2 regions of the Congregibacter sp. genome follow, and region 2 is predicted to be linked to the other one. Evidence: predicted binding sites of a transcription regulator. Region 2 holds the regulator's gene; the other holds the start of a gene.
What was found. Region 2 encodes FNR, which switches genes on or off when oxygen is low (the NO sensors DNR and NnrR bind a similar motif). Its sites were predicted from a motif close to TTGATNNNNATCAA; they were not measured.
Positions count from the first base shown of each region.

Region 1: the regulator FNR is predicted to act here: its motif matches at 1,702-1,715, upstream of ACTG39_RS04500 (OmpW/AlkL family protein).

Region 1 is NZ_CBFIIF010000007.1:517-3,927, reverse strand. It holds gene ACTG39_RS04515 (5-guanidino-2-oxopentanoate decarboxylase) at 1-404, shown strand, start outside; gene ACTG39_RS04510 (hypothetical protein) at 435-866, shown strand; gene ACTG39_RS04505 (trypsin-like serine peptidase) at 880-1,485, opposite strand; gene ACTG39_RS04500 (OmpW/AlkL family protein) at 1,797-2,501, shown strand; gene ACTG39_RS04495 (hypothetical protein) at 2,676-2,879, shown strand; gene ACTG39_RS04490 (sulfite exporter TauE/SafE family protein) at 2,876-3,411, opposite strand, start outside.
Region 2 is NZ_CBFIIF010000033.1:23,307-26,717, forward strand. It holds gene hemN (oxygen-independent coproporphyrinogen III oxidase) at 1-1,252, shown strand, start outside; gene fnr (fumarate/nitrate reduction transcriptional regulator Fnr) at 1,339-2,091, shown strand; gene ACTG39_RS12075 (Yip1 family protein) at 2,260-2,868, shown strand; gene ccoN (cytochrome-c oxidase, cbb3-type subunit I) at 2,991-3,411, shown strand, end outside.

The DNA.
Region 1 (3,411 bases), on a different contig from region 2:
CTCTCGGCTATGCATTGCCAGCTGCCATGGGTGCGCGCAGGGCGCTGCCGGAGGAGGTCCCGGTGCTGGCGCTGATTGGCGATGGCGCGGCGCAGTTTACCTTTATGGAGCTCGCAGCTGCGGTGCAGGAAGATTTGCCGGTTATTGTTTTGCTTTGGAACAACAACGGTTATCGAGAAATTCGCGAGGGTATGTTGGCCAGCGATATTAAGCCGGTGGGCGTCGATATCGACGCTCCCGACTTTGTGGCTGCGGCTTCTGCGCTGGGTTGTCTGGCGCTGCGGGTGGATTCTCTGGAGTCGCTCAAAGCTGCACTGAGGACCGCTCTGGATAGTCGGCGCCCAACGGTGCTGGAGTTGCCGGAGTCGTCTTTTCTTAGCGCCGCAGTCAAGGGCTGGTATTAACTGACGGCGCGCACGCCGGAGAGAGCCAATATGTTCAGTAATGAAGATGGTAATGATGACGGGCACGTAAGCACGTCCGCTGCTTTCCGCCACGTACTTGTTTTCCAGCTAAAGCTTGCAGCCGATGCGCTACGCGACTTCTTGTTGAGTCCCCTGAGCCTTGCAGCTTTTGCTATTGATGTTGTCACCAAGCCAAAAGTCGAAAAGAGTCTTTATCTGCGTTTGATGCTTCTGGGAAGGCGTTCGGATCGTATGATCAATTTGTTTGACGATCACGCTGATAGTGGTGAGCTGACCATAGACCGGGCGGTAGATGAACTAGAGGAAATCGTCAGGGCGGCGCAGGGCGATGGTTCGGCAGGAAAGACTCGCGCTCGCGAACGCGCTGCAAGTCACGGTGGAGAAGATGTCAGTGAAAGCCCTGAGGACGATGTCGCCCATCCCGTGCAGCGTGTGGATTGAACGGCTTTTCTAACTAGGGTAGCCGGACGCTTTTCAGATAGGCGTTGATGTTGGCGCGGAATCTACTCAGAGGCACATAAATGCTCTGGGACTCTCCATCGCCGCGGGAGATCACTCCGAGATACTGACTTTCAGTCCCCCGGGAAAAAACCGCGCCACCCGAAGCGCCCTTTTGCAGGACACAATTACTTCGTGTGTCGCGACCGTCTGAGCCTGTCACCGAGCAGTTAGACGCGGTCTCCAGAATCTTGGTTTGCGATGAGGTTCTCCGGGGAAAGCCTGCCATGAGCAGTGCTTCGGCTGCTTGATCTTTGTGGTCGGCCAGGACAACCGGCGAGGGTAAGGGGGCGTCTAACCGCAAGAGCGCCCAGTCGCTGTGCATGCCTCCGCCACTGCTGATCAGCTGCGCCTTCCTGGTGTCACCACGAGATGTTTCAAAGGTGAGGGGCTTGCTGATGTCGCGATAAAACTCAAGGCAGTGCCAGGCGCTCACAATGAGCGATGAAGATGGTGCGTGCTCTCTGTCGCTAACGAGGGTTGCCGAGCAGTCTTCATCATAGTGGCGGGCATAACCGTTCTCATAACGCTGTCCCGGGACATGGAGTTTGCCTACGCTCAAAAGAACCTTGTCATGGCTAGTCGTTGTTTGCGTGTCTGTAGCACCTGCGCCGCTTGCTCCACATGCAATAGTCAGCACTAGCAATGCAGCATTGTTCAACACTGAGTAACTTCTAGAATTTCTGAAAAGCATGAGCGGTTGCTGGTGTCCCTGTGGTGTTGCGCATGGCTCTAATAAAGCGATGCCAGACGCACTATACACGGCAAAACCATAACCTTGATTGACATCAATGCTTCTATTTCGAAGGACTCTTACCATGGACTCCTACGGTGCTGAAAGGGCATCAATTTCAGGTAGAGGAGTTAGATCATATGAAGAAACAGCTTGTCATTGCGGTCGCCGCGGCAGGAATCAGTCTTGCATCGTTGGGGACCCAGGCCTACGAGCAAGGCGATATTATATTTCGTGCTGGTATCGCGACTGTTGCTCCCAGCGGTGACAGCGATGCAATCGAGTTGCCCACGGATCCACCGACGGTTTTACCCGGCGGTGTAGATGTCGATGACGGGACCTCAGTGAGCCTCATTGCAACCTGGATGATGTCGGATAACTGGGGTGTGGAACTTCTGGCAGCAGCTCCTTTTAAGCACGACATTGATCTTGCCGGCCTGCCAATCGCGGCGGGTTCTACAGAACACTTGCCGCCCACGGTGAGCATTCAGTGGTATCCCCGCGGCGGTATGGAAGGCTGGCAGCCTTATCTGGGCTTGGGTGTGAACTACACGATCTTCTTTAGCGAGGAGGTGGATAGTGAGCTTGGCGCGGTACTGGATGATTTACTTGATGTGACCTCTGCAAAGTTATCGTTGGAGGATTCCGTGGGCTTGGCGGCTCAAGCGGGCGTAGACATCCCCTTGAACGACCAATGGGCCTTGAATGTGGGTGTTTGGTACATTGACATTGGCACGACGGCGGACATCGATGTGACCACCGGGAGCGGTGCGAATGCGACGGTAAGTTTTGATGTGGACATCGATCCCTGGGTTTACAACGTAGGCGTTGCTTACAAGTTCTGATGGTTTGAATGAGGCGGCGTCATGCACGTCGCCCCCCTGTGATTCCCCGCCCTCTGGCGGGGTTTTTTTTGCCTGAGCATCGTAGATTTCTTTGGAGAACCCGAGCACTGCCTGGTGAACATTTCGTGGTAATTTAGGGGTACAAAACGCCACTCATAAACGCTGGAAATCGCTATGAATCTTGTGCCGCTTGGACTCACTGTTTTTCTGGTTCTGTTCGTTATCGGAACCGTCTTTTGGATGAGTACTACTTTAGGGCCTATCCGCAAGAAGCAGGCAATGCGTAAGCAGGCGCGTGAACAGCAGCGTGGAGAGCAGAGTGCAGAGGAAAGTCCAGAGGAAAGTTCAGAGGAGAATACAGAGCGTAACTCCGATTAGTGTTTGGCATGATCCATGGTCGCGTCGCTAGGGATGGCGCTGTCTGTTTGTCCCCGTATCTCGGCCGAGATCGGACGGTTGAGGTGGCTGCCGTGGTTCCAGGTCATTAAAAGCGACCAGATTCCCGAAAGAATCAAAAATATCGCAATCAATAGCTTTAAACCGCGACGCCTGAGAAGTGACTGCGCCTTTGCTGCACCGAAACTGGTGCTGAGCATAGCCGGGAGTGTTCCGGCCCCAAAGGCGAGCATCAAGAGTCCAGAGCGTGCGGCGTCCTGCGCGGTGGCAGACCAGGCCAAAGCGCTATAGATGAGTCCGCAGGGCATTAGCCCCCAGCACAGTCCCAGTAGGTAACCCTGAAACCAATGCCGCACCGGCAGTAGCCGAGAGGACAGGCGTTGCAAGGGTTTCCAGAGCTTTGCGCCAACACTCTCAAGCACGGACATGCCACGCCACCAGTCGGCGATGGACAAACCCATTCCAATGAGCAGAAGCGCTGCCAGGTAGCGCAGGACCATGGTCCATTGGGCCA
Region 2 (3,411 bases):
GGAGAACCACGCCGACCCCCTGTCCCTTTATGTCCACCTGCCCTTCTGTCATGACATTTGCTACTACTGCGGCTGTAACAAGGTCGTAACGCGTAAGGAAGGCGTAGCCTCACGCTACATTGAGGAGCTGACAAAAGAGCTCGATATGCAAAGCCAGCTGGTCGGCCAAGACCGACCGGTGACGCAAATGCACTGGGGAGGAGGCACTCCCACCTATCTCAACGATGGCGAAGTCACTGAACTCATGCACAATTTAGCGAGCCGCTTTCGACTGCTCGACAAAGGGTATCGCGAATACTCCATCGAGATTGATCCCCGTACTGTGTCGTCCGCCACCATCGCACTGCTAAAAGGCGTTGGTTTTAATCGGATCAGTCTCGGCGTGCAGGATTTTGACGAAAACGTTCAAAAGGCTGTCAATCGCGTTCAGCCCTTTACGCAGGTGGCAAGCCTTGTCGAGGCGGTGCGTGCCCATGGATTTCGCTCTCTGAGCTTTGACCTGATCTATGGGCTCCCGTATCAGGATCACGTCAGCATGGCAGAGACCCTGCGTAAGGTTGTGAGCCTGAGGCCGGACCGTATCGCATGCTACAACTACGCACACCTCCCCGAGCGCTTTTTGCCGCAACGCTCTATCGATCGCCATACGCTGCCCGAGCCGGAAGAGAAATTACTCCTCGCGCAAATGATCTCTGCGACTCTCCAGGACGCCGGCTACCGGTACATCGGAATGGATCACTACGTACTCCCAGAAGACGATCTGGCAAAGGCACAGGGAGAATCGCGCTTACAAAGAAACTTTCAGGGCTACTCACTACAACTGGCCGATGACTTACTGGGACTTGGCGTTTCGTCCATTAGCCAAATCGGTGATTTCTATCTGCAGAATGCCCGGGACCTCCCCCAGTACTACCAAATGCTGGAGGACGGACAGATACCTATAACCAAGGGCTATATGATCAACCGCGAGGACAAGCTTCGTCGCCGCGTGATCATGTCTCTCATCTGTGATCTGAATCTGGATGTGGTCGAGATCGAGCGGGAGTTCGGCATTGATTTTCGTAGCCATTTCGCTCAGGCACTTAGTGAATTGGGTCAGGCTTTTGACGACCGCCTGCTAGAGTGGGCTAACGATGAGCTTCGCGTGACACCGGCAGGAAGACCTTTCCTGAGAAACCTGTGTATGCCTTTCGATGAATATCTGGACCACCATGCAAGCATGGGCAAGGCCAAGTTTTCCGCCACAATTTAAGCAAATGGTCAATGTAAAGCTTAGTTGACACAACTAGTGCCGCTCGCTAAGTTTTAGCCACGGCCGGTATGGGGAATCTGATAGCAGTGAACACGCAACTAATTGATGTAGAACGCTCAAAAGCTACGTCCTGCACCCATGACTATCAGGTGAATTGCAACAACTGTCGTCTGAGCTCAATCTGTCTTCCCTTCTCTTTGGAAGCAACGGAAATTGACGAGCTCGATCGCATTGTTCAAAGAAGCAAGCCGCTGCAAAAGGGTCAGCATCTGTATCGTGAGAGCGACGGATTTGAATCCGTGTTTGCCGTGCGATCCGGCACCATCAAGGCCTATCGAACCACGGACGATGGTCGGGAACAGGTAACCGGCTTTTACTTCCCCGGTGAGATCCTTGGCATGGATGGCATCAGCAACAACGCCCATGCATCCTCTGCGAAGGCGCTGGAAACCGCTTCCGTCTGCGAGATTCCTTTCAGCTCCCTCGAAAAACTCAGTGCCAGCATGCCGCAACTTCAGCGCCACTTTTTTCAGCTCATGAGTCGCGAGATTACGGAAGATCAACAGCTCATCACCCTCTTATCCAAAAGCTCTGCCGACGAGCGCGTAGCGGCGCTGCTTCTCAGCGTATCCACCCGAAATGCTCGACGACAATTGAGTGCGACGCAGTTCCGACTCAGCATGTCTCGCGTCGATATCGGCAACTACCTTGGCCTTACCGTCGAAACCGTAAGCCGGGTCTTCAGTCGCATGCAAAAGCTCGATGTACTGGCAGTGGAAAATAAAGAGATAGAGATTCTGGACATCGAGGCGCTTCGGAAGATCGCTGACGCGCGCTAGGCCTGCAAGAGCTACTCGCAGCCAAGCTGGCGGAGAATTGGAACGTTATTGACGCAGTGCCAGCTACAATGCGTACTCTTGCACCGCTTATTGATGCAGGTCAACAAATACCGCGGCGACTTGACTAAAATGCCGCCTGTCACAAGTCTCACCGGGGGATAGAAGATAATGATCCAGCACACTTTTGGACTGCTGTTTAAGCCACGGCATCAATGGCAGACCATCGCTGATTTGCCCGAGAGCTCCCAAAACCTACTGGTGATCTATCCCTTTGTATTTGCACTACTTCCTGCCATTGCATGGTATTGGGGCACCAGTCACGTGGGCTGGACGGTCGGCAGCTACAACGAGGTGATTAAACTTACCGACGCCAGCGCGATGCAGGTCAATATCCTTTTCTACTGCGTCATGGTCGCCAGCGTCGCCGCCATCGGTTATGCGATTCACTGGATGTCCAGCACCTACGGCGCGGCAAGCTCGACCATCGCAAAAGGCATAGTGATCGCGGGACTTACGGCGACCCCGCTTTTTGTCCTTGGTCTGGTGGGATTTTATCCGGTGCTTTGGGTAGACCTGCTCATTGGTGTGGTCGCTATTAGCTGGGCTGTCTACCTGATGTACCTCGGCATCCCCATAGTCATGGACATTCCCCAGGAGCGGGGCTTTCTGTTTTCCAGCGCCATTCTGGCCATCGGGCTCGTGCTCCTCGTCTCAATCATGGTCGTTTCTATACTGGCCTGGGACTTCGGCGCAGCACCGGCGTTTACCGACGGCTAGTAAAAAGCATTATTAATAGGGGCCGGCATAATCGAGCCAAAAGCACGATGGGGCCCAACACCGTAGATATAGCGACACCAAACCAGGCTCTCAAGCACTAACAGGAATTACGGGTAACGACGATGAGCGAACTGAACGCAGCACTGGAACACCCCGTTTACAACTACAAGGTTGTGCGGCAATTCGCCATTATGACCGTGGTCTGGGGAATCGTAGGCATGCTTGTGGGCGTTTACATCGCCGCTGAGCTTGTGTGGCCCGCGCTCAATCTTGGGCTCCCCTGGACCAGCTTTGGGCGCCTCCGCCCTTTGCACACTAACGCCGTTATTTTTGCCTTTGGCGGTTGCGCGCTGTTTGCCACGTCCTACTATGTCGTGCAGCGAACAACACAGGCACGCTTGATTTCCGACAAGCTAGCGGCATTCACATTTTGGGGCTGGCAACTCGTGATCGTCCTCGCGGCTATCACCCTACCCCTCGGCTACACCACCTCCAAAGAGTACGCCGAGCTTGAGTGGCCCATCGACATTCTCATTACCGTGG